One region of the Arthrobacter sp. NQ7 genome, then DNA from elsewhere that is predicted to be linked to it. Evidence: riboswitches for the same ligand, from Rfam matches in the RefSeq annotation. Region 1 holds a riboswitch; each other region holds the start of a gene.
The links. Region 1 has a riboswitch for cyclic di-AMP ahead of PUN71_RS17320 (aggregation-promoting factor C-terminal-like domain-containing protein). Riboswitches for the same ligand answer to the same signal wherever they lie in the genome.
Positions count from the first base shown of each region.

Region 1 (10,138 bases):
AAAGTCCCTGGGGCGCGTCCAAAGCCAGTCGGAACGCATGACAGCCCTGGTGGAGGACCTGTTGCTCCTGGCCAGGCTGGATGAAGGCAAGGCAACCGAAACCACGGACGTGGACCTCACCCAGTTGGTGGTCGAAACCGTCAGCGATGAAAAGGTCATGGCTCCGGACCATACCTGGCAGCTGCAGCTTCCGGACGAACCCGTGACCGTCCGCGGCGACAACACCCAGCTCCACCAGGTCCTGGCCAACCTGCTCTCCAACGCCCGGAAGCACACCCCGGCCGGCACCACGGTGACCACCGGGCTGATGCGCTCCGCCGACGGGAGCGTGGTGGTCACGGTCACCGATGACGGGCCCGGCATCCCCGCCGAATTCCAAGGCAGCATCTTTTCCCGCTTCACCCGGGCCGACGCCGCCCGGTCCGGTTCCGAGGGATCGTCCGGGCTGGGGCTGTCCATCGTGGAATCCATCGTCATGGCCCATGGGGGCACCGTTGAGCTGGTTTCCCGGCCGGGCAGGACGGAGTTCGCCATCCGGCTTCCCGCGACGGCCTGGACCACGACGCCGTAGCCCCGGTGATCCGCGCCCACAGGCAGGCCGCCGATAAAGTGACCTTCACTTACACAGGCACGTCACAGGTTGTGCCTAAAGCCCTCAAATCCGGCAGCGCCACTGTTGATGCATGACGCTCACCGACTCCACTTCAGGACCCCGCCAGGACGCCGCAGTGGCGCCGCCGGGCCTTCCTTCCAGGGGGCATGCCGTACGGCGGGCACCCGTGGACACCCGCACCGCCGTCCCCGTCCTGGACGTGACCATTCCGGTCTTCAATGAGGAACGCGACCTGGAGGAATGCCTGCGCAGGCTCCACGGCCACCTTCATGAAACCTTTCCGCACAGCTTCCGGATCACCGTGGCGGACAACGCCAGCACGGATGGCACGCTGAAGATCGCCGAACGGCTGGCCCGCGAGTTCCCTGAACTGGCCGTGGTCCACCTCGACGAGAAGGGCCGGGGGAATGCCCTGCGCAACGTATGGCTGGCGTCCCCCTCACCGGTGCTGGCGTACATGGACGTGGACCTCTCCACTGACCTCGCCGCCCTGGCTCCCCTGCTGGCGCCCCTGATCTCCGGGCACTCGGACCTGGCCATCGGTACCCGGCTCACCCGGGACTCGCGCGTTGTCCGCGGTCCCAAACGGGAGTTCATTTCGCGCGGCTACAACCTCATGCTCCATTCCTTCATGGGCGCACGCTTCAGCGACGCCCAGTGCGGATTCAAGGCGATCCGGGCCGACGTCGCCCAGCAAATCCTCCCCTACACCGTGGACAACTCCTGGTTCTTCGATACCGAACTGCTGGTCCTCGCCGAACGCTGCGGCCTGCGCGTCCACGAGGTTCCGGTGGACTGGATCGACGATCCGGATTCCAGCGTGGACGTGGTCCGCACTGCCCTGGCAGATGTCCGCGGCATGGCGCGGCTGACCCGCGACCTGGTCTATGGCCGGATCCCGGTCCCGGAACTGCGTGCCGCCCTGGCCCGTGGGCCGCTTCCCGCATCATCGAGGGCCGGTGAGCAGACCCGCGGCAGCAGCCTGTTCGGCCAGCTGGTCCGGTTCGCGGCCATCGGCGCCGCCTCCACCCTGGCCTACCTGGCCATCTTCGTGTTCTGCCGCGGCTTCATGGACCCGCAGCTGGCCAACTTCCTGGCGCTGCTCATCACGGCGGTGGCCAACACCGGCGCCAACCGGCGTTTCACGTTCGGCATCCAGGGCGGCAATCCGGTCCGGCACCATTTCGAGGGGCTGATCGTGTTCGGCATCGGCCTGCTGCTCACCTCCGGGGCGCTCGCCCTGGTCCACCGCGCGACGACGCCGGACCGGTGGGTGGAAGTCCTCACCGTCGTGGCGGCGAACCTGGCAGCCACGGCCGTCCGGTTCCTGCTGTTCCGGCTGTGGGTCTTCCGTGAGCGGTCACCGCGTCCCCCAACCCCCGGCACCGGCACCCGCACCGGCGAAGCCAGCGCCACCACCGCTGACCACGCTCCCGCCACGACCTCCACAGAAACGGCAGCATCATGACCTCCACCATCTCACCGGCATCAACCCCCGGGGGCGAAACGGCCGCTCCAGCCACCGGCACGGCCGCTGCCACCGCAGCATCAGGGCCGGAGGCACCGGCACGCTGGACCCGGTACGCCTTCGGCAGCCAGCCGCGCTGGGTCCGGCCGTCCGCGGCCGGGCTCCTGGTGGCCACGGCTGTGCTCTACCTCTGGAACCTGGCAGCCACCGGCTACGGAAACTCCTTCTACGCGGCGGCCATCCAGGCCGGCACCAAGGACTGGACCGCGTTCCTCTTCGGATCGCTGGACGCCGGCAACGCCATCACCGTGGACAAGCCCCCCGCCGCACTCTGGATCCCGGCGCTCGCGGGCCGCATCTTCGGATTCTCATCACTGAGCATGCTGGTGCCGGAAGCGCTCATGGGCGTTGCCGCCGTCGGCTTCCTCTACCTGGCGGTCAAGCGGGTCTCCGGTCCCGCTGCGGGCCTCCTGGCGGGCGGCGCACTGGCGCTGACCCCGGTGGCTGCCCTGATGTTCAAGTTCAACAACCCCGATGCGATGCTCACCCTCTGCCTGGTGCTGGCGGCGTACTTCACCACCCGGGCCATCGAGCGCGCGGGATGGAAGTGGCTCGTGGCGGCCGGCGCCGTGATCGGCCTGGCATTCCTCACCAAGATGCTGCAGGGCTTCCTGGTGGTTCCGGCACTGGGACTTGCCTACCTGTGGGCCGCCCCCACCACGCTGGGGCGCCGCCTGCTGCACCTGCTGGGCGCGCTGGGCGGCATCATCGTTGTGGCCGGCAGCTACATCGCCCTCTTCCAGTTGACTCCGGCTTCGGAGCGGCCGTACATGGCCGGGTCCACGACCAACAGCTTCCTGGAACTGACGTTCGGCTACAACGGGCTGGCGCGCATCACCGGCTCGGGTGAGGGCATGCCCGGCGGCGGGGCAGCGGGCGGGGGCGGCGCACCCGCAGGCGGTTTGGGCGGCGCACCCGGCTTCGGCGGCGGGAACGCCGGCTTCGGCGGTGCGGCAGGCCTGCTCCGGATGTTCGGCACGAGTTTCGGCGGCGAAGTATCGTGGCTGCTGCCCGCAGCCCTCGTCCTGCTGCTGGCCGGCCTCTGGTTCACCCGCCGCGAAGTCCGCACCTCAGCGAACCGGGCCGCACTGATCCTCTGGGGCGGCTGGCTCCTGGTCACGGCCGGGGTCTTCAGCTTCATGAGCGGCATTGTCCACCCCTACTACTCGGTGGCGCTGGCCCCGGCCATCGCGGCACTGGTAGGCATCGGCGCCGTGGAACTCTGGCGCGGCCGTGGGTACTGGCCTGCCCGCACGGTCCTGGCCGTGGCCATCCTCGGCACGGCCATCTGGTCCGCGGTCCTGCTGGGCCGCGACGCCTCGTGGCTCCCCTGGCTGCGTCCCGCGATCATCGTCCTCGGCGCCGTTGCCGCCGCCGGAATCCTGTTCCGCCTGGACGCCGTGGCCCCGAAGGGACGCTTCCGGCGCGCAGGCGCGGCCGCCGTCGTCGTCGTATCCCTCCTGGCCGGTGGGCTGGGACCCGCCGCGTGGACCCTCGCCACTGCCGCTACGGCACATGCGGGTTCCATTCCGACGTCGGGGCCAGCGGGTTCGTCGACCGCCGGCTTCGGCAACCGGGCAGCGGGACTCCGCGGTGACCGGGCTGACGGCAGGGAGGCCGGCACGGACGCCACCGCCGGCGCAGAAGGCTTCGACCCCGCCAACGGCCTTCCCGGTGCTGGTGGTCCTGATGCTGGGGATTCCGGTGTTGGGGGTCCCGGTGTTGGCGGCGCAGGCGGTCCCGGCGAAGGGGCGGCCGATGCGTCCGTCACCGCATTGCTGGCGTCCACCACCACCAAATGGTCGGCGATCGTCTCCGGCGCGAGCCAGGCGGCCAGCCTGGAACTTGCCTCGAACACCAGCGTTATCGCCCTGGGCGGCTGGAACGGCGGCGATCCCTACCCCACACTCGCCGAATTCCAGGACATGGTCTCCAAGGGCGAAATCAGCTACTTCATCGCAGGCGGCGGAATGGGCGGAGGCGCAATGGGCGGCCGGGGCGGCAACTCCGAGGTGGCTGCCTGGGTCCAGGCCAACTTCCAGGCCCAGACGGTGGGCAGCTCCACCGTGTACCAACTGACCAAGTAGGACGCCATGGCCGGCCGATTCACCAGCACCACGTACCGACGCATCGCTACCGGCTTTGTGCCGTCCCGTCCCGGCCGGGCAGCCGGAACAGCTTCCCCCGCTCCGGGCACAGCACAGGACGTCCCTGCAGCGCGGCGGGCCTGGCCGGCCGCGCTGCAGCGCCTGGAACTGGCTGCCGTCCTGGCGGGCACCGCAGTGCTGTACCTCTGGAACCTGGGGGCGTCCGGCTGGGCGAATGCGTTCTACTCGGCGGCGGCCCAGGCCGGATCGCAGGACTGGACGGCCTGGTTCTTCGGTTCATCCGATGCGGCCAACTCCATCACGGTGGACAAGCCGCCGGCGTCGCTGTGGATCACGGGATTGTCCGTCCGGCTCTTCGGGCTGAATTCCTGGAGCATCCTGGTGCCCGATGCGTTGATGGGGGTCGGCGCGGCGTGGCTGCTCTACCTCGCCGTCCGGCGCGCGGCTGCCCCGGCCACCGGTGACGCGAGGCTCGCGCACCGGGCCGGGCTGCTGGCCGCCGCCGTCCTTGCCCTCACACCGGTGGCCACCCTGATGTTCCGGTTCAACAACCCGGACACCCTGCTGGTGCTGCTCATGACAGCGGCAGGCTACGCGGTCCTCCGGGCCATCCAGGAGGACCGGCTGCGGTGGATCCTGCTGGCGGGGGTGTTCCTGGGCTTGGGTTTCCTGGCCAAGCAGTTGCAGGTGCTGCTGGTGGTTCCCGGCTTTGCCCTGGCGGTCCTGGCGGCGGGCCGCGGCAGGATGGGGCGGCGGCTGCTGTGGCTGGCTGCCGCCGGCGCCGCAATGGCGGCTTCGGCCGGATGGTGGCTCCTTGCGGTGGAGCTGACACCTGCCGGCATGCGCCCCTACATCGGCGGATCGCAGGACAACTCCATCCTGGAGCTGACGCTGGGCTACAACGGCCTTGGCCGGCTGACCGGCGACGAGACAGGCAGCGTGGGTGGCGGCAATGGCTGGGGTGTTCCCGGGCTGCTGCGGATGTTCAACAGTGAGTTCGGCGGCCAGATCGCATGGCTCCTGCCGTCTGCCCTGATCCTGGCCGCGGGCCTTCTCTGGGTGGGCCGGCGGGCCCCGCGGACGGACATGGTGCGCGCCAGCGTCATCGTCTGGGGCTCGTGGGTGCTGGTGACCGGCCTGGTGTTCAGCTTCATGTCCGGCATCATCCACCCTTACTACGCGGTGGCACTGGCGCCCGGGATAGCCGGGCTTGCCGGGTTGGGCGGGGTTCTCCTGTGGCAGCACCGGCACCAGCCGGCCGCGGCCGTGGCAGTGGCTTCAGCTACGGCCGCGGCAGCAGTTATGGCGTTCCAGCTGCTCGGTACCACCACCGCCTATGGTCCCTGGTTCCGCTGGCTGGTCCTGGCAGCAGGCCTGGCGGCCGCGGCAGGAGTTGGACTGGGCAGGTTCCTTCGCCTGCGCTCCATGCAGTGGACGGCAGCGGTGCAGTGGACGACAGCGGTGCAGCGGACCGCGGCGGGGCGGTGGACGACGGCGGTGCAGCGGGCGACGGCGGGGCTCGCCATTGCGGCGTCGCTCGCCGGACCTCTGGCGTTCTCCATCTCCACGGCGGCAACGGCACACAGCGGGGCCATTGTCAGCGCCGGGCCGGCGACAGCATTTGCCGGCCCTGGCGGCTCCCGTGCCAACAGGACCGGTGGGCCCGGCACGGGCGGCAATACCCGGCAGTTCGGCGGCCGAACCGGACAAAACCAGGTCGGCTCCGGGCAGGCAGGACCCGGCCAGTCCGGGGCGGGCCAGGCCGGACAAGGCCCCGGCGGAGCTGGTGTGGCCGGCGGCCGTGGCGGCGGTGCAGGCGGCGCCATGGGTGGCCTTCTTGGCGCCCCCACCCCGTCATCAGACCTGGTGGCAGCATTGAAAGACGGTGCAGCGGGGTACACCTGGGCGGCGGCGGTGGTGGGCTCCAACAATGCTGCCGGTTACCAATTGGCAACGGAACTGCCTGTGATGGCAGTCGGCGGCTTCAACGGGACCGACCCCTCCCCCACCCTTGAGCAGTTCCAGGAGCTGGTGTCGCAGGGGAAGATCCACTACTTCATTGCGGGCGGAACCACCCGGTCCAGCACAGGCTCAGACGCCGCCGCCCGGGTTGCCCAGTGGGTAGCGGAAAACTTCACCGCACGGAGCATCGGCGGGACCACCGTCTACCTGCTTGGCGACTGAGCCAAACCTGAACCGGTGCGCAATTCGACTCGCTGCCACCGTGACTTCCGTTACCTAAATGTGACTTTCTCGTATCCTTCCTGTACCGTCGATTGGGTGCGGTCCCCGTTCGGGCCGCATATCCCGGGTTGACGCCAAGCTCTGCCGCTTCCCCGGATCCCGATTGAGCTACGGCAGAGGCGGGGGACCCACCGTCCCGGGCAATGAATGCCCTTGGGGTTAAGCCAGTACGTGTTCTTTCCGTATGGCCGGATGCCCTCATCCGAACCCGACAGCTAACTCCGCAGGTGTGAGAGGCGATCAATCATGTCCAAAAACACGGCAGAAACACGCCTGCAGGCCAAGGCTAAACACCGGGCCGCCAAGCAGGCCAAGAAAACCACCCTGGGCCAGCGCGCCGGGATCCTCGCAGCATCGTGCGCGGTGCTGGTGGGCGTAGGCGCTGCAGGCCAGGCCACCAGCGGCATGACCCCAGTGTCATCCACCGGCTCCAACTCTTCCACGGCAGCGGCCGACTCCCAAATGAGCATCGAGAAGAGCGAGATCCGTTCCAACCCGGCGGCCAGCCCCGCTCCGGCAGCAATCACGGTCGCGCCGCAGGCAGCGGAACCCGCCCCGGCCGCCCCCGCACCGGCGCCGGCAGCCCCCGCACCCGCCCCGGCACCCGAACCCGCCAAGGCACCCGAGCCGGCTCCCGCCGTCGCAATTAACGACCCGGCCGGCGCCCAGGCGTACGCCGCCGGCCAGCTGGCCTCCTTTGGCTGGGGCCCGGACCAGATGCAGTGCCTGCAGACGCTCTGGACCAAGGAATCGGACTGGACCACCACCGCCACCAACGCCAGCAGCGGCGCCTACGGGATCGTCCAGTCCCTTCCCGCGGAGAAGATGGCGAGCGCCGGTGCGGACTACCTCACCAACTACCGCACGCAGATCAACTGGGGCCTGGACTACATCAAGAAGAGCTACCAGTCGCCCTGCGGTGCCCTGAACTTCCACTTGGCTCACAACTGGTACTAGGCACGGCACCACCGCAGAGGGGAACCGGCGCAAGACGCGGGCCGCATCACGTGATGTGGCCCGCGGTTTGCTTTAAGGGCTGGCCTGGCCCTCATTGCGCCATGGGATGTACTGGACAGACCACCTGTTGCCGTCGGGATCGGCGAAATGGACGAAGTGGCCCCAGTCCTGCACGTCGATGTCGCTGACGTCCACGCCGTTGTTCTTCAGGAAGTCGTGGGCGGCCTTGATGTCGCTGACCACCATCTGAAGGTTGGATCCGGTGCCGGGCGGGGCGTCCGTGAGTCCTTCGCCGATGCAGATGGAGCAGGCCGAACCGGGCGGCGTCAACTGCACGAAGCGGATGGAGTCCGAGGGACGCTCGTCATAGTCGGCGTTGAACCCGACCTTGTTGACGTAGAAATCCTTGGCCCGGTCGACGTCGGATACGGGGACAAAAACGAGTTCGAGTTTCCAGTCCATCCGCTCAGGCTAGCGGCAGGAGGCCGGCTGAAAAAGGGTGGACCCTACCCTGCGATGCCGTAGAGGCGGTCGCCCGCGTCGCCCAGGCCCGGGACGATGTAGGACTTCTCGTTGAGCTTCTCGTCGATGGAGGCCAGGACAATGTGCACGTTGGCCCCGGACAGCTCCTCCTCCAGTCTGGCCAGGCCCTCCGGCGCCGCGAGCAGGCAGATGCAGGTGACGTCCGACGCGCCGCGCTTGAACAGGAACTTGATGGCCTCGCGCAGCGTGCCGCCGGTAGCCAGCATGGGGTCCAGGACGAAGACCTGGCGGCCGGTGAGGTCCTCCGGGAGGCGTTCCGCATAGGTGATGATGTCCAGCGTTTCCTCGTCCCGGGCCATGCCCAGGAAGCCCACCTCAGCGGTGGGGACCAGCTTGGTCATGCCTTCCAGCATTCCCAGGCCGGCACGGAGGATCGGGACAACCAGTGGGGTGGGTTTGGTGAACGCGGTGCCGATGGTTGTGCTGACGGGCGTTTCGATGGTGACGGGCTCGGTGCGGACTTCCCGGGTGGCCTCATAGGCCAGCAGGGTCACCAGCTCTTCCGTCAGCTGCCGGAAGACAGGGGACGGTGTGTTCTTGTCCCGCAGGACGGTGAGCTTGTGGGCGACCAGGGGGTGGTCAACAACGAGAGTACGCATCCCCCAAAACTATCATCCGGCGCTGCCCTTCCCGGGCCCGGAGCCTCCGTGCTCGTGCACTTCCTCGGCGACCACATCGCGCACGATCGGACGGTCGAACGACGGCGCGGCGCCGGCATGCTCCCGCCTGCGGACCAGGTGGAACAGCCGGTGGGCCATAATCACCACACCGACCCAGGTAAGGCCCAGCAGCCACCCTGCCATGACATCGGTCAGCCAGTGGTGCCCCAGGAAAACGCGGCTCAATCCCATGGCAATGATGAAGATGGTGCCGCCCGTGATGGCAGCGACGCGGACCCGCATGGTGTGGAACTGAAGGCAGATGAGGTACACCACCAGGCTGATGACCACGGTGGTATTCAGGGTGTGGCCGCTGGGGAAGGACGGCGAGTCCTCGTACGGGGGAACGGCGTCAGCGTGGTCCGGGCGGGTGCGGCCCACCAGCTTCTTGCCGAACGTGGTGGCCGTGACCGAGGCCGCTGCTGCCCCGCCGATGAGGACCAACGGCCGCCAGTTCCGGCTAAGGAAGGTCAGCCAGGCGGTGAGGATGCTGGCCAGGATGGGCATGCCGACGCCGCCGCCGATATTGGTGAAGCCGGTGACGAACGCATCGAGGCCTGGGCTCCGCAGGCTTTCGGCGAAGGCCAGCGCGGGCTTGTCCAGGTTAGCGAGGCCGGCTGAGTCCACCACATTGTCGTAGACCTCCGCACCGAGCAGCGCCAGCGACACAATGATGACGCCGCCCACCAGGATCGTGAGGACCAGTGCCGCGTACGGTTTGAACCAAATACTTATGCGGTCCCGAAGAGTGTCCATGGTGCCTCCCGGCGTCGGTAAGTAACCTGAATATCCCCCGAAACTATCATTGAGCCATGCCCTTGCCGGAAAAGAAACACGACGCCTGGATGGGCCTTGCCCTTGTGGAGGCCCGGCGGGCGCTGACCACGGAGGACGTGCCGATCGGCGCCGTGGTGATAGGGCCCGACGGCGCCGTGCTGGGTTCCGGCCGCAACCAGCGTGAGGAACTGGGCGACCCCACGGCCCACGCCGAGGTGGTGGCCATCCGGGAGGCGGCGCGGCAGTTGCAGGCATTGGCCCGGGGGGAGGGCGGCGCCGGTGACGGCTGGCGGTTGTCCGACTGCACGTTGGTGGTCACCCTGGAACCCTGCGCCATGTGTGCCGGCGCGATTGTGCTGGCCCGCATCCCGCGGGTGGTCTTCGGGGCCTGGGACGAGAAGGCGGGCGCCGCCGGCTCCGTGTTCGATATCCTCCGCGAACGGCGGCTCAATCACTGGGTTGAGGTGTACCCGGGCGTCCGCGGGGAGGAGTGCGGTGCGTTGCTGCGCGAGTTCTTCGCGGGGCACCGCGGCGCGATCTAAGTTGCGGTGACGCCTCTTGGGCTCCGACAGGCGGCGTTTCCCGCGCTCCCGTCAGTCGCGCTCCCCCAGCATGGCCAGGACCTGCTGCGCGGTGCTGTTCCAGTCCGGCAGCCGTGGCCGGGCGTCCAGGGCAGCTGCATGCCATGCCTCCCTTATTCCTGGATCCT
Region 1 is NZ_JARFXU020000019.1:30,045-40,182, reverse strand. Features, by position in the region: gene PUN71_RS17340 (sensor histidine kinase) at 1-571, shown strand, start outside; gene PUN71_RS17335 (bifunctional glycosyltransferase family 2/GtrA family protein) at 684-2,081, shown strand; gene PUN71_RS17330 (glycosyltransferase family 39 protein) at 2,078-4,228, shown strand; gene PUN71_RS17325 (ArnT family glycosyltransferase) at 4,235-6,433, shown strand; cyclic di-AMP (ydaO/yuaA leader) riboswitch at 6,574-6,734, shown strand; gene PUN71_RS17320 (aggregation-promoting factor C-terminal-like domain-containing protein) at 6,740-7,450, shown strand; gene PUN71_RS17315 (glyoxalase superfamily protein) at 7,523-7,912, opposite strand; gene upp (uracil phosphoribosyltransferase) at 7,957-8,592, opposite strand; gene PUN71_RS17305 (phosphatase PAP2 family protein) at 8,605-9,408, opposite strand; gene PUN71_RS17300 (nucleoside deaminase) at 9,465-9,971, shown strand; gene PUN71_RS17295 (glycosyltransferase family 4 protein) at 10,023-10,138, opposite strand, start outside.

Region 2 (10,138 bases), on a different contig from region 1:
CGGAAGACGAGGGTTTGCTTGGGCACCCCTCCCAGCCGTGAGGACCGGCCGCCGGCCAGGATCAGGGCATCAAATGCCAACGTGTTCGCTTGCATGACCCCAGCCTAGCGACCGGCAGGGCCGGCACCGCCGAATCCGGCGGGAGGACAGGCCGGGCTGGGTCAGGCAGCCCGCTCCGGAAGAAGGAAGGGATCCCACGCTGGCGTCGGCTTCTCGAGTTCCTTGATCTGCCAGATCGTTCCATGCGGCGGCTCCGGCACGAAACGCAGGGTCCAACCCATCTCCGCGGGTGTATGGTCCCCTTTGACGTTGTTGCACCGCAGGCAGGCGGCCACCAGGTTTTCCCACGAATCGGCGCCGCCCCGCGACTTGGGGTGCACGTGGTCGATGGTGTGGGCCGCCTTGCCGCAATAGGCGCACTTATGCCCATCCCGCCGAAGCACCCCCCGCCGGCTGACGGCCGTGGAGTGGTTGTACCGGGGCCTGATGTAGCGGTTGAGGAGGATCACGGACGGGCGGCCCAGCACATCAGTGGGGCCCACGACGGGGTCGTCACCCTCGGCCACCACGCTCGCCTTGCCCGCGAGCACAAGCACCAGCGCCCGGCGGAAAGTCACAACCGCCAGCGGTTCATATCCAGCATTCAGAACGAGAGTGCGCATGCACTTACCTCTTCACGGCCGCACCCGTCAGGGGCACGAGGGCCGGCTGCCCTCGGCATGTCCGGGCTATGGATCGACATGACAAGAGTAAACAAAGAAGTGCAATATCAGGTAATCGCCGCCCCTGGACGGCAAAACCAGCGGCTACCCTCGACGGCGGCCACGCAAGCCCCGTTGATTAAACGGAAAGGACCCCGGCCGGGCGTGGCGGGGTCCTTTCCGGCTTACCGGCCGGCGGCACACACTGTGCGCCGGCCCACGGCAGCTTAGTTGACGCGGATGAAAACGGGGCCGGAACCGACGTTGGCGCTGAAGACCACAGTCTGGTTTCCGTTGTAGCCGCCGTGGACCGCCATGCCGTTGCCGGCGTAAACAGCGATGTGCGCCATGCCAGCGCCGCCGTCGGCGTAGTAGATAAGGTCACCGGGCTGCGCTTCGGCTGCACTGACCGTGCGGCCCAAAGAGAGGTAGCCGGCGGGCCAGTCGTGGAAGTGGATTCCTACGGCTGCCAGGGAGTTGGTGACCAGCATGGTGCAGTCCTGCATGACGCCAAGCTGGGCGTAAGCGGCGGAAAGGATCGCAGCACCCTTGCCACTGGCCGATGCCTGCGCGGCGGGGGCGGCGGGAGCGGCGGCGGTGGCAACCTTCGCCGTGACCTTGGGAGCAGCAACGGGCTGGGCCGCGGGAGCTGCTTCCTGGACGTCGACCTGGGGCTCAGGCTCGGCCACGGGAGCCGGCGTGGTGGTCACGGCAGGCTTTTCGTAGCTGATGGCAATGGTGGACGCCGCGGAGATCGGGGCGTCGACGGCGGATTCAACTTCCAGTGCGGAGGCCGGAGCGGAGTCCCGCTTGACGTTGGCGTCGGCAGCGTTGGCTGCGATGCCGCTGGTCAGGACCAGACCGGAGGCAGCGGCGATAACTGCGGCCTGGCGGCCCATGCCGCCGGCGTTGTCGCTGACCGCTTTGGCAATGACAGCGATCGAGTTGGTTTTGGTGACCTCGGCACGGTGGCGCGCGGTAGCACATGTCGTCATCAGTTCTCTCTTTCGTGTTTCCCCTGGTCCGCTTGTAGGCAGGCAGGGAAGGTTGGACGCGCCGGCATCTTGGGGGTACGCCGGCGCGTCCCGAACGGGGATGTGATCTAGCGAAAAAGCTGTGGGCAAAGAAATAGCCCTTGGAGCATGGAGCCCAAGAACTAGTTGCCGTAGTGGTAGTACGAGGATGAACCGGTGGCTGCCGGGGAGTGGAGCAGCGTGCCCTGCGACGGGTTCAGTGCGCTGATCATCATGCCGTTACCGACATAGATGCCGACGTGTGCGCCGCCGTTCTGGACGACCAGGTCACCCGGCTGGGGGGTGGAGGTGGGAGTCATGATGCTCCACGCGTTGGTGCGCGGGATGCTGATGCCGGCCTGCGCGTAAACCCACTGAACGAACCCGGAGCAGTCCCAGCCGGTAACGGGGCTGGTGCCGCCCCAGACGTAGGAGTGGCCGATGCCGGTGTAGGCGATGGCTGCAATTCCCGACGTTGCCGCGGAAGACACGGCGGAAACAGTCTCGGCAGTCTTGGCGGCCGACGCGTCCTGGGTTGCTGCGGCGCGGTCAGCCGAAGCGGTGGACTGTGTGCGGACCGTTTCCACCTTGGGTGCAGCGGTGGTCTTGACGACGGGACGCTCGAAGGAGACCGTCGCCGTGGGTGCGGCGGTGACAGCGAGGGCGGTCTGGGCGGAGCCGGACTCGGTGGATGCAGAAACACCGGCAGTGGTGTCGGCAGCCGTCGCCGGCAGGCCCATGCTCAGGATGAGGCCCGATGCCGCTGCCACAACGGCAGCCTGGCGGCCCACGGTCCCGGCATTGGCACTAACGGCCTTGGACATGGCATCCAGGGGGTTGGTGCGAACCGTTTGCGCACGGTGGCGCGCAGAATGATGGCGTGAAGACACGAAGGTAGCCTCTCCCAATGCCTGCGAGGTGAGCTGTCGGATTCGGATGGGAGTCACCCGGCCACTTTGCTTTCCTGGAAAGCTCGTGACTTAACCCCAAGGCCTCCATGGAATGAAGGCCAAAATTGGTTCCCCCGCCCCTGCCAGACGATGAAATGCGAACGGACCTTGAGCGGTGGCAGAGTTAGGCAATCCACTCAAGAGCGTCAACTTCGGAAAAGTTGACGCGAGTTAGACGGTACAGCAGTTTTGCTTCAATGTCACATTCAGGTCACGGCGGGTCACGGTGATCTGAGACTGCGCACTCATTTGGGCTACAGCCAACCCATCGGGTCGACCACTTCGCCGTTGACCTGCACCTCGAAGTGGAGGTGGCATCCGGTGGAGGCGCCGGTGGTGCCGCTGAGGGCGACGACGTCCCCGCGCGAGACCGTCTGGCCCACCTTGACGTTGAAGGATGAGAGGTGGTTGTAGGTGGTCTCCAGGCCGTTGCCGTGATCGATGACCACCCGGTTCCCGCCGCCGAACTGGTGCCAGCCGGCGAAGGTCACGGTCCCCGTTGCCGCTGCCAGGACAGACGTTCCGCACTGCGCCACGAAGTCCTGCCCACGGTGGAAGTCGCCGGAACCGCCTGTGATCGGGCTCACCCGGTAGCCGAAGGGGGAAGCGGTGGTGAGGGTGGCCAGGGGCGCTGCCAGGGTGCCGGCAGAAGCCGCCCGCGTCACCGATCCGGCCGACTGGGCGCTCAGGAGCTGCTTCAACTTGCCGTCGGGGTCCGCCTGGGTGACCACGGCGGAACGGCTGAAGTCGATCTGCGCGCCAACATCCGCAGAAATCCTGGGCTGAGGGCTGACAGCGGAGGCAGCTACGGGAGTATTGCCGGCAGCATCAGTAGCCATGACGGGGCCGGTGGCAGGCACGGTCACCGTCAGCACCAGGCCGGTGGCGGCAAGGGCGATGCCGGCCTTCTGGCCGATGCCGCTGGCCGCGGCGAAATCCGTCATCTGCCGGAAGGGACCCCGGCGGCGGCGCGCGTCGCGGTGCAGGTCGCGGGGGCGCTCCACTGCGGCAACCTCGGCACTCCGCACCGCAGGAGGGCCGTCCGCGCGGCGGCGGCCCCGGGAGGTCTGCATGGTCAAGAAGGGTTCCTCTCTGGAAAAGCCTGCGGAGTTAGCTGTCGGATTCGGGTCAGAGAGTTCAAAGACCCGGCCCGTCATGGGCAAGCTTCTGCACAGGGGTATTCCCGGAAGAATCCTTCACTGGAGAGGCTTGCTGCTGACGGACTTCACCCCAAGGCAGTCCCCCGCTGCCGCTTGTGGTTCCCCCGCCTCTGCCAGTAACGACTCGTGCACCTGTCCCGCTGGCAGAGCTCGGCTCCGGGACAGGTAACGCTTAAGTATCAACGATCGCTTCCACTATAGGGGCTTAAGACCCTAGGTAACAATTCCGTTATCTTTGGTGGGAAGCGCGGTTTAAGGTATGCGGCCGGCTTCAGGAGGGGGCGACGGCAACGAAGACGTGCGCGGCCACTTCGGGCGGCAGTTCGAGCGCGCCTTCGATTCCCGGGACCCGCACGGAGATGTAATCACCCACGCGTTCCAGTGCCACGGCGGCACCGGGCCGGATGCCGCCTTCGTCGAGTTGGGCCAGCAGTTCCGGTTCAACCTGGATGGGCTCCGCCAGCCGGACAACGGTGACGCCCGAGGCCGGTCCATAGGCCTTCATGGCTTCCACCAGGCTGATGGCGCCGTCCGCGAAGCCGGGGCCGGGCTGTCCGCCCAGGTCGGCCAGGCCGGGAATGGGATTGCCATATGGCGACTCGGTGGGATGGTCCAGCAGCTCGTAGATGCGCCGCTCCACCCGCTCGCTCATCACGTGCTCCCAGCGGCAGGCTTCGTCGTGGACGTAGGCCCAGTCCAGCCCTATCACGTCGGCGAGAAGGCGTTCGGCCAGCCGGTGCTTGCGCATCACCTCGGTGGCGCGCTTGCGGCCGGTGTCCGTGAGTTCCAGGTGCCTGTCGCCCGAGACGACAACCAGGCCGTCGCGTTCCATCCGGCCGATGGTTTGGGAAACTGTGGGTCCGGAGTGGCGCAGACGCTCGGCGATACGGGCCCGCAGGGCGACGATGTTTTCTTCCTCAAGCTCCAGGATGGTCCTGAGGTACATCTCCGTAGTGTCGATCAGATCCGTCATCCAGCTCAGCTCCTCGAGCGCAGTACCTTGCGTTGTCCCACCGTATCGCCTGTTCCCGCGAGGTAGTCCGGGGCCAAGCTTAGCCTATTTTGACTTTGTCCGAATAGCCGCGCTGGTCTCCGCCTGTCTCAATGTCTGGACTTTGACGCCGCCAACTCCCGCCTGCACAGCAGTTCAGGCAGAATGGGGACGGCCTGTATTGCAGCCCAACGCCGGCTGCCGGCCACCACGACCCGTCCGTCCGGACCAAAGCTATCGTCCCCGCCGAATTGGAGCCCCTGTGAGCGACACCAGCATCACGATCCCTGCCGACCTCCTGCCCAAGGACGGGCGGTTCGGGGCCGGCCCGTCAAAGGTCCGGCAGGAGCAGATCGACGCCCTGGCAGCAGCTTCCAGGACCATCCTGGGCACGTCCCACCGGCAGGCCCCGGTCAAGAACCTGGTGGGATCAGTCCGGGAAGGGCTCAGCCAGTTCTTCCGTGCTCCCGAAGGCTATGAGGTGGTCCTGGGCGTGGGAGGCTCCACCGCGTTCTGGGACATCGCGAGCTTCGGTCTGGTGGAGAAGAAAGCCCAGCATTTGTCCTTCGGCGAGTTCGGATCCAAGTTTGCCGCCGCCACCAACAAGGCGCCGTTCCTGGAAGCTTCCTCGATCGTCAAGTCGGAGCCGGGCACCCGGCCGGAAGCACAGGCCGAGGCAGGCGTAGACGTCTACGCCTGGCCGCAGAATGAAACCTCCACCGGTGTGGCCGCTCCGGTCCAGCGCGTTTCCGGGGCGGACGAGGGCTCGCTGGTCCTGGTTGATGCCACGTCGGCAGCCGGCGGCCTGGACGTCGATGTCGCGGAAAGCGATGTCTACTACTTCGCCCCGCAGAAGAACTTCGCCTCCGATGGCGGCCTGTGGCTGGGCCTTTTCTCCCCTGCCGCCATTGAGCGGGCCGCGCGGGTCAAGGAAAGCGGCCGCTGGATTCCGGACTTCCTGGACCTGCAGACGGCCATTGACAACTCCCGCCTGAACCAGACGTACAACACTCCGTCGCTGTCCACGCTGGTGACACTGAACGCCCAGGTGGAGTGGCTGAACTCCAACGGCGGCCTGGATTTTGCGGCCGCGCGGACCGCGGACTCCGCCGGACGCATCTACAGCTGGGCTGACGCCTCCGAGTTCGCCACCCCGTTCGTGGCCAAGCCGGAGGAACGCTCCAACGTCATTGCCACCATCGACTTTGATGAGTCGGTTGACGCCGCAGCTGTGGCCAAAGTCCTGCGCGCCAACGGCATTGTGGACACTGAGCCCTACCGGAAGCTGGGCCGCAACCAGCTGCGGATTGCCACCTTCGTGGCCATCGAGCCCAGCGACGTCTCAGCCCTGCTGTCCAGCATCGATTACGTGGTGGGCGAGCTGCGCAAGTAAGCAGCCCTTAACGTACGACGGCGCCGCCCGGGTTTGTCCCGGACGGCGCCTTTTTCGTTGATTCCGCAGGCCGCGGCCGGTCTTCCGGCAGCAGCACGTTGACGGGCGCGTCAGGCTCCTGGTTGCCCGCCGTCGTCCTGCGGTTCATCGTCGTCGTGCGGCCCATCGCCGGCCTCAAAGGCCGGGGCGGCCTCCTCAGCCGGCTCCCCCTCGACAGCGACCGGTTCCACGGCCACCCCTGCCCCGGGAGCGTCTTCGTCCGGTTCCTGCTGCTGCTCGTCCTCGGGGCGCACGCGTTCGGCCCACGGCACCCACTCGGGGGCCAGGATGGAATCCTCTGACGGCAGCAGGCCAAGCTCGTTGACCGTCACCACTTTGGAGCGCGAGTTGCGGGTCAGCACCGCGTACCACTGCCAGCCGGCGTAACCGGGCAGCCGCGACTCGAACAGGTGCGTGACCAGGCGGTCGCCCTCACTCTTGGCCGCCAGGTGCGCCCCGATGGTGGCGGCGGGTGTAATGCCTTCCACCGCGGCCCGGGCAGTTTCGACCGCCGCGGCCAGGAAAGCGTCGGGCTTGCCCGTACGCCACACGGGCACGCCTGCCTTGCGCTTGGGCGGAGTCTTGGCAGCCTGCTCCTGCACTGGCGTGCCCGGCTGTTCAGATTGGGGGCTCATGGGCGCTTAGACGTCCAGCTCGTCGGCAACCTTGCGCAGCGCGGCAGCAATGGCCTTGCCCTTGTTGCCGTCCGGGTACTTGCCCTTGGACAGGGTGCCGGACAGGTTGTCCAGCACGGTCACCAGGTCCTGCACCAGCGGCGCGAGATCCTTCGCACTGGGACGCTTGGCCTTGGCGATGGACGGGGTCTTGTCCAGCACGCGCAGGCCCAAGGCCTGGGCGCCCTTGCGGCCGTCCGCCACACCGAACTCCACGCGGGTGCCCGCCTTGAGTTCTGTCACGCCCTCAGGCAGTGACGACTTGGGCAGGAAGACTTCCTGGCCGTCTTCGCCCGCGAGGAACCCAAAGCCCTTGTCCTTGTCATACCACTTGACCTTGCCGGTAGGCACGTAATCAACCTTCTTCGTTCTGCTGTCATGAGACACGGCCCGCGGCCACCGCATCCGCAGTGTTGTGCGGGTTCAAGGTATGGCCGGCGCAAACCGTGTTGGTCTGTATCCTTCAAGGTTATCCTGCCGCATGCCCTGTTCCCGCTTCCGCCGGCTTTGTTCCGCCGCAGGCGCAAGGCTTGGGCCGTTCCCGCCATGGCCGCTCACTTTTGCATCCAGCCCCGCTGTAGCGTTACGTCCATGACTTCCTCGCGTTACCGGCGGCCGTTGACGGTCCTTGCCGCAGTTATTGCCGTGCTGTCGCTCGTAGCCGTGGGAGCGGTCATGGCGATGGCCTTTGCCGGCACGGCTGCGCCGGCCTGGATCACCTACACAGCCCTCTACGGCCTGCCGGCAGCCTTCATCCTGATGCTACTGCTGGTCCTGGACGCTGTGGCAGCCCGGCGCCGGGCGGGACGGGCACAGCAGCGGTAACGTTGGACTGATGTCCCTTATTCGTGCGCTTGGCAAGGACCTGGAGGCACGCAGCAACGATGCGCTGCGTGCCCTGTTCGCCGCGCGGCCGGACCTCATTTCCCCCGCCGTTCCGGATTTCGCTGCCCTGGCGGCACGCGCCAGTTCCCGTGTCAGCGTGCAGCGGGCGCTGGAGCGGCTCAACCGCCCGCAGATGCAGGTCCTTGAGACGCTGCACCTGTGCACGAATACAGACACCGGCCACAGCGCCTCGGCGGAGGGCCTGCAGCACCTGATCCGCGGCGCCTCGCTGGCCACAGTCCAGGACATCCTGGGAACCTTGCAGGAGCTTGCCCTGGTGCACCCCGTGCCTCCCCCGCATGGAACTCCTTCCCCTGCCGCGGACCAACCTTTCTACCTCCCGGTGGGGTCCCTCAAGGACGTGGTAGGCCTGTATCCCGCCGGCCTCGGCCGCAGTTACACCGAGCTGGTCCGCCTGCAGCCGGCATTCGCCCAGCGGGCCGTGCAACTGGTGTCCGAACTGCACCGCAAGGGCTTTCCCATCCAGGACGCCACCACACCCATGGAGGCTGCGCTGGCACTCCAGCACTGGACGGCCACGCCGGAGGCCCTGCAGGAAATCCTCGCCGGAGCTCCGGAACGGACGACGGCGCTGCTCGCCCGGTTCCGCAACTGGGCCATGGGTGCCGTCCCCCAGGCGCAACGGAAGGCATCGGTCACCTCGGAGGGCGCCGACGTCGGGCCCGTGGACTGGCTCCTCGCCCGGGGGCTGCTGGTGCCGCTGGACGCGGCGCACGTCGAGTTGCCACACAGCGTGGGGCTGGCCCTGCGCGGCGGGGCGATCGTCAACGACTTCACGCTGAAGCCACCGCTTCCGGAGCTCGGCAGCACTACGGCGGCACGACGCAGGAACGCAGCCCTGAGCGCCATTTCGGAGACCCTCCGCCTCGCCTCCGAGCTGGTGCACACCGTGGGTGAGCACCCGCTGGCAACGCTGCGCAGCGGCGGCGTGGGGGTCCGCGAAATGCGCCGGCTGTCCGAGGTGCTGCGCGTCGACCAGGGCACCGTAGGCCGGCTGCTGGAACTGTGCGGCCTGGCGGGATTGATCCGCCTGGACGTGGACTCGTCGTCGTGGGTGCAGCCGCCCGAGCTGGAGTGGCTGGTCCTTCCGAGGCAGGAGCAGTGGTTGTGGCTGGTAAATGCCTGGCTGGCCAGTGAACGGGTTCCGTCCATGGTGGGCCAGCCCGTGAACGCTGCGCCCGGAGCACCGGCCGGCCGGTCGGCCGCCGGAACCACCATCGCGGCGTTGTCAGCGGGCGCCCAGCGGCCCGACGCTCCCGTGGTCCGCAAGCGAATCCTTGAGATCCTGCATGAGCTGACGGTTGAAGCCGCTGCCGGCGACGGCGCCGCTCCGATGCTTGATGCAGCCTCCGTCCTGCAGCGCGCGGAATGGTCGCAGCCGCGGATGGCCCGGCGGTTCAGTTCATTGATCCGCGGTGTCCTCGCCGAGGCGGAGATGCTGGGCCTGGTCGGTTCCGGTGCCCTGAGCCAACTGGGCAGCGCTTTCGCGGAGGACAACCCCGACGCCGCACTGGCCATCCTTGGCGAGCATCTTCCGGCGGCACTCAATCACGTGCTGCTGCAGGCGGACCTGACCGCGGTGGCCCCGGGGTACCTTGACCCTTCGTTGGCCGGAAAGCTCCTGGTGATGGCCGACGCCGAAGGGCAGGGGCCGGCAACCATCTACCGGTTCTCGGCGGGGTCCATCAAGCGCGCGCTTGAGCACGGCTACGATGCGGCGGGGCTGTTGGCGTTCCTCCGCGAGCATTCCGCCACGGCGGTCCCCCAGCCGCTGGAATACCTGGTGGAGGACACCGCGTCCCGGCACGGCAGGCTCCGGGTGGGGCAGTCTGTCAGCTTCATCCAGAGCGATGACGAGGCGATGCTCCGGGACCTGGTGGCAGGACCAAAAGCTGCCCAGCTTGGCCTGGCCATGCTTGCACCGACGGTTGTCACGTCCTCGGCTCCGCCCCGCGAACTTGCCGCCGCCCTCCGCAGCCTGGGCCTGTCCCCGTCCGTGGACGGGATGGAGCCGGCCGGCCGTCCCCGCCGTCCTTCCGCTCCGCACGAAAGCCTGCGCCCCGTCTATACCGCGCCTGGGACGGCGCCCGCGGCGGAGGAAGTGGACGCCCAACTGGACGTCCTGCGGAAGGCGGACGCCGCCGTCGGGCATTCCACCGGTTTCGCTGCAGCCGGCAGCGAGGCCGCCACCCAGCTTGGCCTTGAAGCGCTGCAAACGGCCATCCGGTTGAAGCAGCGGATCCAGATGAACGTCGTCGACAGCCTGGGGAATGCCAGCCTGGAGGTTGTTGTTCCGCTATCTGTGAGCGGG
Region 2 is NZ_JARFXU020000006.1:21,154-31,291, reverse strand. Features, by position in the region: gene mobA (molybdenum cofactor guanylyltransferase) at 1-95, opposite strand, end outside; gene PUN71_RS08870 (HNH endonuclease) at 162-662, opposite strand; gene PUN71_RS08865 (NlpC/P60 family protein) at 929-1,696, opposite strand; gene PUN71_RS08860 (C40 family peptidase) at 1,858-2,538, opposite strand; cyclic di-AMP (ydaO/yuaA leader) riboswitch at 2,609-2,789, opposite strand; gene PUN71_RS08855 (M23 family metallopeptidase) at 2,919-3,737, opposite strand; cyclic di-AMP (ydaO/yuaA leader) riboswitch at 3,748-3,959, opposite strand; gene PUN71_RS08850 (iron-dependent transcriptional repressor DtxR) at 4,096-4,797, opposite strand; gene serC (phosphoserine transaminase) at 5,078-6,208, shown strand; gene PUN71_RS08840 (DUF3027 domain-containing protein) at 6,319-6,882, opposite strand; gene PUN71_RS08835 (cold-shock protein) at 6,889-7,272, opposite strand; gene PUN71_RS08830 (hypothetical protein) at 7,513-7,746, shown strand; gene PUN71_RS08825 (helicase-associated domain-containing protein) at 7,757-10,138, shown strand, end outside.
Region 2: it holds a riboswitch for cyclic di-AMP, as region 1 does, so the genes downstream of both, PUN71_RS08860 (C40 family peptidase) here and PUN71_RS17320 (aggregation-promoting factor C-terminal-like domain-containing protein) in region 1, are expected to answer to the same signal.

Region 3 (10,138 bases), on a different contig from region 1:
CCGCCTGTGCCTGGACGTCGATGCCTGCGGAGGCGTCGGCGTTCATCACCACCACTTCCCATGCCCCGGGCGTGATGTTCCAGGTGAGTTCCTGTTCGCCGGTCCCCGAGACGGAGGCAGTCCAGAAGCCCTGGCCGGTGGGCGGCGAGGCGGGGTTGCCGCCGGGTACGTCACGGTAGTCGGCGCGGAAAGGCCGCTGCCGGATGTTCAGCAGCTCCGAGTGGTGCACGCCTGACAGGTACTGTTCGACGTCGTCCTGCCGCCCGATGCCGATGAACACGGGTTTGTCCGGCGTTACTGAGCCGATCCGCAGCCGGAGGGTGCCGATGTCGAAGGGAAGCCGTCCCGGCACGTCCTCGCCGATCGCGTCCGCCCGCGGCGAAGTCAGGGCGAAGGAGTTGACGGAGAAGCGCGACGTGCCGGACGTCAGGTATCCGTCGCCCTGGATCGAGCCCACGGCCGATGCCACGGCTCCTCCTGCCAGCGCGGCCAGTCCGGGAAGCGCGATCAGGATCCCGAGGATCAGCATGATGATGGCAGCAGGTTTTTTCATGACGGCCTAACCTTCCGCGACGGGTACGCCGGAGTAGGGCAACGGGATCGGCGGGCGGTGCGGCCTAGATGGTGCCTTTGGCTGCTTCGGTCCGCGTGATGATGGTGGTGCAGGGGAGATGCTTCAGGACACCGTGCGCGGTTGAACCAAGCAGCAGGCGCTTGAAGGCACCCCTGCCGCGGCTGCCAACAACCAGGAGGCGTGCTCCGGCGGCCGCATCGACGAGCGCATCCACAGCTCCCTTATCTGTTTCGAGGCGCTGGTTCACCGTCAGGTCCGGATAGTCTTCCTTGAGGCCGGCAACGGTCTCCGAAAGCACAACCCGTTCCTCCTCCACGATGGCGTCCGCGAGGGCAGCGGGTGTCAGTCCGGCATCGACGACCGGATTTGGAGCGTTCACTGCGTAGACAACCGTCAGTTCGTCCCCGTCGCGGTCCGCTTCGGCGGCTGCGAACGCCACCGCCTGCGTGGCTTCTGCTGAGCCGTCGACGCCCACCACCACGCCGGACCTGCCCTCGGGATCGTGGGTTCCGACGACGGCGACCGGGACCTTGGCCCCCGTGGCCACCTGGAGTGCCCGGTCAGCGAGGGCGCCGCCCATGTGGCCGCTGCCTGAGCCGACCACCATCATGGAGGTCTTCTTCGAGTACTTGGCCAGGGACCCGCCCACGCTTCCGGTGAGCAGTTCCGTCGCCGGCGTGATGGGCACCGCCCCTTCGAGGCGCCCGGCGGCAGTCTTGAGGAGCTCTTCGCCGGCCTGCTGCAGCGTTCCGAACCATGGATAGGGTTCAGCGACCCAGCGGTCATCGACCACATGGACGATCACCAGCGGCAGGCCCTGGCGGTGGGCGCGCCGCGCTGCCCACAGGACAGCTGCCTGGCTTTGGGCTGAGTCGTTGGTGCATACAGCGATGGGTTTCCGGGATGGCATGGCCGCACTTCCTGTTCGTCGTGAACTGGTCTTCCTGCCACTCCAGACTGGCCCCCTAGCCGCAGGCACTGTAGGGCCAAAAGTCACGGAAGCGCTGTTCAGCGCGGGGCCTCCGGTGCCGCCGGCGCGATTGGTTCCGGGCCCGGCGCGTCCCTGTCAGCAATTGTCTTGTAGATGGTCCAGCCGACGGCGGCCACGGGCACCGCCAACAGGGCGCCGATGACGCCGGCAAGCGTCGCCCCGGCAGCCAGGGCGAGGATGATCACCAGTCCATGGATCCGCAGGACGCGTCCCATGAAAAGCGGCTGCAGGATGTGGTGTTCAAACTGGTTGGCAGCCACCAGGATTACCAGGACAACCAGTGCGGTAACCGGTCCGTTTTCCACCAGCGCCACCAGTACGGCGAGGCTGCCCGCGGCGGTCGCTCCGATGATGGGGATGAAGCCGCCCAGGAACACCACCGCTGCCAGCGGGACGGCCAGCGGAACCCGCAGGATCAGGAGCCCGGCCAGGACAATCACGGCGTCGATGGCCGCGATGATGAGGGTACCGCGGACGTACCCGCCGAGTACCACGATGCTCCGTTCCGCCGCCAGGTGTGCCTTGCCCTGCTGGCCCGCCGGCAGAAACCCAATGAGGAATGCCCTGATTTGCCCGCCGTCCTTGAGGAAGAAGAACAGGATGACCGCCGTCAGCACGGTTCCCGCCGCAATCTCCCCGGCGGTCCTCAGGCCGGTCAAAGCGTCGGCGCCCAGGCTGCCCCCGGCAAGGAATTTCTGGAACTCCCCGCGGGCCGCATCGATCTGGTCGCTGGTCAGGGCGACTGGACCGGTGGTGATGAATTGCTGCAGTTGCCCTATTCCGGCCTCGGCGCGTGCCGCCAGGACCCCCGCCTGGTCGCGGACCACGGCCGTGATGCCTCCCACCACACCTGCCATGACCGCAACGATCAGCAGGAAGGACGCCAGCACCGCCAGGGCGCGCGGCCAGCCCCGTGAGGCGAGCCAACGGACCGCCGGGGCCATCGCCGATGCCAGGATCGAAGCAATCAGGACCGGGACAAGGACCAGCGGAACCCGGGTGACGGCCTGCACCACCACCCAGGCCAGCGCCAGGACGGAGAGTGCCTGGACCGATCGGATGCTAGCCCGGCCCAGGCCGTCCGCCCAAAGTGCCGCCATCCTTGCGGGGAGGGACTGCGGCCGGGACGGTTCCGCCCCCCGCCCCTCCGGCGCTGCATTGCTTTCCATGGGTCCTCCTGCCGTGACTGAACCTCAAAGCGTAGTTTCTCCTGGCGCACCGCATGGTTCCCAGGCACGGCGCTTCCTCAGTATGCTTACTATTGTGAGCCTCCGGACAACGAGAAAGGCAGCAACATGACTGAACAGAATGTCCCCGACGATGAACTGGAAGTCGTAGAGGATAACGACGTGATTCTCGACGAAACTCCCGGCGCGGCGTCATCCCTGGAACTGGACCCTGTCTCCGGGGAGCCGGACAGCTATCCCGGAGCTGCCGAAAACAACCCCGACCGCTGGCGGGAAGACCCACTGCTGCAGGACGAAGGGGTAAGCGGTGAAGAGGAAGACTTCCTGAGCGAGCAGACGCTGCGGGACGAAACCGCGCAGGCCCGCTACCGTGCCGGCGACGAGCAGGTGCCGCCGGATTCCCCAACGCTGGGGGAGGCGGCGGCCGATGTGGACTTTGGCGAGGCACCAACCGGCCTCGAAGCGGATGCCAGCGACGACGAGGAGAACTTCGGCGGCTCGCCGTTGAGCGAGTTCGAACCCGACGACCTGGAACGCTAGCAATCAGGCCGGTCTGGCGCTGGGAGGGGAGCCATGCACTCGAAAGAACTGCTGCAGGAGGCCTTCGGCAGGCTTCCGGGCCTGGTCGAGCAGATCCTCGACGGGCTCAACGACGCTGACCTGCACAGGCGCCCGTCCGGCAACGGCAACTCCATCGCATGGCTGGTCTGGCACCTTGGCCGCGTTGAAGACGCGCAGGTCGCGGCCGCCGCCGGGCTGGAACAGGTCTGGACCGCGGAGGCTTTCGTTTCCAGCTTCGGCCTCCCGCTGGCGGCCGGCGATACGGGCTACGGGCACTCGAGCGGGCAGGTGGACGCCGTCCGGGCGTCCGGGGACCTGCTGCTGCAGTACTACCGGGCCGTCCACCGCCAGACTGCCGAATTCCTGGACAGTGCCGACGACTCCGGCCTGAACCGGGTGGTGGACACGCACTGGGATCCGCCCGTGACCCTGGGCGTGCGGCTGGTCAGTATTTTGGGGGACTGCCTCCAGCATGCTGGCCAGGCCGCCTACGCCAAAGGCCTGCGGGCCGGACCGGCAGCTGCCGGCGGTGCGTGAACTCGTGGTGCTGGGAACCGCATCCCAGGTTCCCACCCGGACCAGGAACCATAATGGCTACTTCCTGCGCTGGGACGGTGAAGGGTTCCTGTTTGACCCCGGCGAGGGAACCCAACGCCAGATGATCCATGCAGGGGTCTCCGCCGGCAGCATCACCAGGATCTGCCTGACGCACGTGCACGGCGACCATTGCTTCGGCCTGCCCGGAGTCCTGTCCCGGATGGTCCTGGACGGCGTAGCCCACCCGGTCCACCTCCATTATCCCGCCTCAGGCGCCGACGTCGTCAGGGCCCTCATCTCCGTCAGCACCCCCGGCCTCGACCTTCGGCTGCACCCGCACTCCGCCGCGGGCCATGTGGCCGACGGCCTGGCCGTGCGTTCGCTGAAGCACCGCATCGAGACGTACGGCTACGTCCTGGCCGAGCCGGACGGCCGCACCATCCTGCCCGAGCGGCTCCGGGCCGCCGGGATCCACGGACCGGACGCCGGCCGCCTGCAACGCACCGGCCGCCTCGGCCCAGTGACGCTGGAGGAGGTCAGCATTCCGCGTCCGGGCCAGCGCTTTGCCTTCATCATGGACACGGCACCGTGCCCGGGCGCGGAGGAACTGGCCGACGGCGCCGACCTGCTGGTCACCGAGTCAACGTTCAGTGACGACGACGGCGGGCTGGCGGCCCAATACCTGCACCTCACCGCCGGGCAGGCAGGGGACCTGGCATCGTCCGGGAGGGCGCGGACACTGGTCCTCACCCATTTCTCGTCCCGGTACGGCGACGACGTTTCGCTCCTCGCGCAGCAGGCGCGGGAGCGGGCCCCCGCCAGCAACGTCATCGCCGCCGGCGACCTGGACCGCATTGCCGTTCCCCCGCGGCGGCAACCCCGGCACGCAGCAGGCCAATCAACGGCGATAGGGTTTAATCATGACGGCAGCAGCTGAATCCACGGTCATTTTCGACGGCCGCTTCGCCCGTGAACTGGCGGAGTTGGCCGTTCCCTGGCAGGCCGAGGACGCACCCAATCCCGAACTCCTGGTCCTCAACACCAGGCTGGCCCAGGACCTGGGGCTTGATCCCGCGTACCTCCGCAGCCCCGAAGGAATACGGATGCTGGCAGGGAACCATGTTCCCGCCGGCGCCACTCCCGTGGCCCAGGCCTATGCCGGTCACCAGTTCGGCAGCTATTCACCGCTCCTCGGTGACGGTCGCGCCCTGCTGGTCGGTGAGCTCACGGACACCAACGGCCGCCTGGTGGACCTGCACCTCAAAGGGTCCGGCCGCACGCCGTTCGCCCGGGCCGGAGACGGCCGCGCCGTCGTCGGACCAATGCTCCGTGAATACGTTGTCAGTGAAGCCATGCACGCTTTGGGCATTCCCACCACCCGCTCGCTCGCCGTGGTGGCCACCGGACGACAGGTCCGGCGCGACGGCATGCTGCCCGGCGCCGTCCTGGCCAGGGTGGCAAGCAGCCATCTGCGGGTGGGCAGCTTCCAATACGCCAGGGCCACCGAAAACCCCGGCCTCCTCAAGCGCCTTGCGGACCACGCCATCAGCCGGCACTATCCACACGCCGCCGACGCGGACAATCCCTATCTCGCGCTGTACGCCTCGGTGGTTTCCGCCCAGGCCGAACTGGTGGCGCGGTGGATGCTCGTCGGGTTCGTGCACGGAGTCATGAACACGGACAACATGACCATCTCGGGAGAGACGATCGATTACGGCCCATGTGCGTTCCTGGACGCCTTCAACCCGGCCGCCGTCTACAGCTCGATCGACGTCAGCGGCCGCTACGCCTACGCCAACCAGCCCGTCCTTGCCGAATGGAACCTCGCCCGGCTCGCCGAGGCAATGCTGCCGCTTATCGACGAGGACCAGGAGAAGGCTGTGGCCCCCGCGGTGGACGTGCTGGGCGGCTTCCGGCGCCAGTACAGCGCGGCGTGGTCCAGCGGGATGAACGCAAAGCTGGGCCTGGCCGCGGCCGGCGGGGAAGAGGCCGCAGACGCCTCAGCGCTGGTGGACGACGTTGTCGCCCTCGTGAAGGACGGCCCGGTGGACTACACCCGGTTCTTCCGGAACCTCGGCAAGGCTGCCCGGGGCAACCTGCGCCCGGTTCGTGGCATGGTCCTTGACCTTGCAGCCTTCGATAGCTGGATCCGACGGTGGCAGGCGCTGGACCCCGACGCGGAACTGATGGACAGCGTGAACCCGGCCTACATCCCCCGTAACCACCTCGTGGAGGAGGCGCTGTCCGCCGGGACCGCGGGAGACATTGCTCCCTTGCAGCGGCTGTTGGAGGCCGTCACCGACCCCTTTACTGAGCGGACCGGCCTGGAAAGGTATGCGGAAGGTGCCCCCGAAGACTTCGGCAACTACATGACCTTCTGCGGTACGTGACCTGTCAAAGGCGCCGGCCGCAGGCTCGCCGCGCCGGCGGGACGCGGAAGGGCGGCAGCCGGTATACCGGCTGCCGCCCTTCTGTATGACACCGCTTCGCCGGGCGAAGCTGTGGGAACCTAGGCTACGCGGACCACGGAGTAGCCGCTGAGCCAGCTGATGGAGTGGACCTGGGTGGTGTATCCGTTAACGCCGCCGCTCACAACCTGGCCGTCGCCGGCGTAGACGCCCACGTGGCCGGAGGTGATGATGAGGTCACCGGGGGCCGGAGCACCAACCACCGTTCCATACTGGAAGAACTGGGTCGGGGCCAGGTCGCCGACGCTCTTGCCAACGGAGCGCAGTGCATTCTCGACCATCGCGGTGCAGTCCTGGTTCACACCGACCTGGCTGTAGGCGGATGCCAGGATGGCCGCGCCTGTTCCGGTGCCCGTGGTGGCCGCGGCCGGGGTGGCTGAAGCGTAGGACATGTTCATGCCGGTGTTCGTCGGTGCGCTGGCCGCCGCAGTCTGGACGGGCGCCGGTGCCGGAGCCGGTGCCGGAGCCGCCGTGTAGCCCGCGCCAGGGATCTGGATCTGGTCGCCCGGGTAGATGATCGAGGACAGACCCAGGCCGTTGGCGGCCAGGAGGTCGTTCAGGCCGACGCCGTAGGCCGAGGCGATGGCGCCGAGGGTGTCACCGGAAACGACGGTGTGCACGTTCCCCGTGGCCGCCGCGGGGGCCACGGCGGGCGCGGCAGGCGCCGAGTAGGCCTGGACGCTGCTGTTCTCAGTGGTGTCCGCTCCGGTCACACCCGCGTGGGCCGGGGCGCCCACACCGAACGCAATGCCGGATGCCGCGGCTACGGCGAGCGCAGGGCGGCCCAGTGTGCGGGCCTGGGACTTGGCTGTAACGGCGAGGCCCTCGAGCACAATGGAGCGGGCCGGAGTCGCGCGGTGACGGGCAGAAGTTGAAATTTTTGACACGGTTGATCGCCTCTCCCATGCCTGCGGGGTGAGCTGTCGGGTTCGGGCTGGAGATACCCGGCCGGAAGCACCCCGCGACATACGGAGGCGCTATCGACTTAACCCCTAGGCCACATGTGGCCGTGGAAACTTGGTTCCCCCGTCCCTGCCAGCTGGAGCGGTTGTATCCCATGATCAGCGGCAGGGCTCGGCATACTGATGGGAATGTCCCGACTGAGAGGGACACCAAACGACCATAACCCGAGCTCCCCGCAATTGTCACATTTGGATAACATGCGAGGCGATTCTCTCAGATTCGCCAGCGAATGGACTTGGCCCGACTTTCCCGTGGTGACCTTGGTGGACGCCGCGAAGGGCCGGGTAACAATCACGACACGGATCCATGCCTGCGGGCCATAGCGGAGGGTAGGCTTCGGGACTATGCCCCTGTTCGTGATCCGCCCCCGGCTCCCGCTGACCGCGGTCCTGTTGGCCTTGGCCGTGGCCGGCTCCCCCCTTCACGCGGCTACGGCGGACGATCAGGACCCGACTGCCGGCTACCCCTCCTGGGCTGACGTGCACGCCGCGCAGTCATCGGAGGCCGCGAAAGCAGCCGAAATCAACGCCATTACCGGCCTCCTGGACGGATTGCAGGAGCAATCGGAGGCCGCCGGGGACGCTGCCGTCCGGTCGGCGGCCGATTACGCCGTGGCGCAGGCCGGACTCGACTCCGCGACACAGCGGCTGGACACCCTGTCCGCGCAGGCGGCAAGGGCCAACGATGAACTGGCCAGGCACCGGAAAGACCTGGGCGCCCTTGCCGCGCAGTCCTACAAAACCGGCGGCACCAACGCGGGTTTCTTCGTGGCACTGGACGCCCTCGGCACCAACAGCGTGCAGGGGCTGAACCTGGTCAAGCTCGTCGGGGACAAGACCGCCGCACTGGTTGAAAAGGCCGGGGCCACGGGCCAGGTCGCCGCCGCACTCACCGAGCAGGAAAGGGCTGCCAGGAACGAGCGGGAGCGGTTGTCGGCGGAGGCCAAGGCAGCACTGGATACTGCCCGCTCGGCGCGTGACGCGCTCGACCGGCAGCTGGCCCGGGAGCAGCAGCACAGCACGGAGCTGACGGCGCAGCTCGCAGCCCTGAAGGGAACGACGGCGGCCCTTGAGGGGGAGTACCGGCAGGGCCGGGCGGCCCTGGCTGCCTACGAAAAGGCCCAGGAGGCCAAGCGTGCTGCGGCAGAGGAACAGGCCCGCCGGCAAGCGGCCGCCGCTGCCCGGCAGCCCGCACCCGCCGGGACCCCGGCCCTGTCCGGTACTCCAGGGCAGGAAAGCCCCACGCAACCGAACCCACTTCAGCCAAAACCCGTCCAGCCAAACCCTGTCCAGCCAAATCCCGTGCAGCCCGGCGTTCCCGCCGGCGACCCTGGGCCGCCTGCTCCCGGCACCGCTCCCGTGGCACCCGCCCCGCCATCCCCGCCCGCCGTCGTCGTGCCTTCCGTTCCCGGCGGGTCCGTGAATGACCCGGCCGCGGCGAAAAGCTACGCTTCCGGACGCCTCGCCGCCTTCGGCTGGGGCCAGGACCAGTTCCTGTGCCTTGCCCAGCTCTGGACCAAGGAATCGGGGTGGCTGACCACCGCCACCAACCCCTATTCAGGCGCCTACGGGATACCCCAGGCCCTGCCGCCGGGAAAGTATGCCAGCGCCGGCGGCGATTGGCTGACCAGCTACCGCACCCAGATCGAGTGGGGCCTCGGCTACATCCGGGACCGCTACGGCTCCCCGTGTGCCGCCTGGAACCACTCCGTGTCCCTGAACTGGTACTGACTGACGCGCTAGGCTTTCCCCATGCCAGATTTCGAACGGTTCCGCGCGCTGCTCGAAGATGAGCGGGCACGGCGCCTGGCACTGCTGCCCGCGCTGCGCGCCGACATTGAGTCGGCAAACTTGGCACGCCGCGACTCCAACGTCGACGATGAGCATGACCCCGAAGGCTCCACCATCGCCTTCGAACTCTCGCAGGCCTCGGCGCTCCTGAAGCAAAGCTCGGCCGGACTTGATGAGGTCGAAGCTGCCCTGGCCCGGCTCGCCGGAGGCACCTACGGCCTCTGTGCAGTGTGCGGGGAACCCATCGCCGAGGGCCGGCTGGAAGCGCGGCCCTGGACGCCGTTCTGTATCCTGCACGCCGCCACGGGGCGCGGACAATGACGGGCGCTGCGGAGACAGTGTCCGCCGCGGCGGAATTCATCGACCGGACCCTCCAGAACGAAGGTGCCTGGTACCGCGCGGACGAGGTGGCGCACCGGGTGGGCGGGCTTCTTGCCTCCTATGGCTCCTCGGTCGGCGCAGTCCGCGGCACGGTCCGCGATGCCCTGCGGAAGTTCAAGGACCTTGACCATGACGCCACCGTCATGCTGGCCTCCGCCCTGTGGGGCCAGCCGCGGCCGGGCGTCCGGCCGGTTTTCGAACGCCGCCTGGCCGCCGTGGTGCTGCTGCAGTCGCGGGTTGGGCTGCTCCGGCACTCGGACCTGACCCGGCTGGAGGGGTTCCTGCGGTCCGCCCAGTCGCGGGACCTGGCAGCGCCGCTGCTCGCCGATGTGCTGGCACCGATGCTGGCCGGTTTGGGGGAGCGGGAGCGGCAACGGGCTGCCGTTGTCCTGGCGAGGTGGCGGGAAGACCCCGACCCCCAGCTGCAGGCTGCCGCTGCAGCCCTTGAGGAAGACCTGTCCCTTTGAACGCACCCAGGAGAACGCCATGAATGAACCGTTTGGCCTTGACCGCTTCGTCGCTGCCCAGGACAGCGGCGGAACCTATGAGCAGGCCCTGGGGGAGCTCCAGGTGGGCAGCAAGTCCGGGCACTGGATGTGGTTCATCTTCCCGCAGATTGCCGGGCTCGGGCAGAGTGAGACCTCGCGCAGGTATGCCATTTCCTCGCTCGCCGAGGCCCGTGCGTA
Region 3 is NZ_JARFXU020000003.1:136,743-146,880, reverse strand. Features, by position in the region: gene PUN71_RS05475 (DUF4389 domain-containing protein) at 1-553, opposite strand, end outside; gene PUN71_RS05470 (universal stress protein) at 618-1,484, opposite strand; gene PUN71_RS05465 (AI-2E family transporter) at 1,583-2,734, opposite strand; gene PUN71_RS05460 (hypothetical protein) at 2,861-3,292, shown strand; gene PUN71_RS05455 (mycothiol transferase) at 3,326-3,850, shown strand; gene PUN71_RS05450 (ribonuclease Z) at 3,843-4,787, shown strand; gene PUN71_RS05445 (protein adenylyltransferase SelO) at 4,771-6,240, shown strand; gene PUN71_RS05440 (C40 family peptidase) at 6,360-7,205, opposite strand; cyclic di-AMP (ydaO/yuaA leader) riboswitch at 7,209-7,378, opposite strand; gene PUN71_RS05435 (aggregation-promoting factor C-terminal-like domain-containing protein) at 7,626-9,011, shown strand; gene PUN71_RS05430 (TraR/DksA family transcriptional regulator) at 9,033-9,392, shown strand; gene PUN71_RS05425 (DNA alkylation repair protein) at 9,389-9,919, shown strand; gene PUN71_RS05420 (DUF1810 domain-containing protein) at 9,939-10,138, shown strand, end outside.
Region 3: it holds a riboswitch for cyclic di-AMP, as region 1 does, so the genes downstream of both, PUN71_RS05440 (C40 family peptidase) here and PUN71_RS17320 (aggregation-promoting factor C-terminal-like domain-containing protein) in region 1, are expected to answer to the same signal.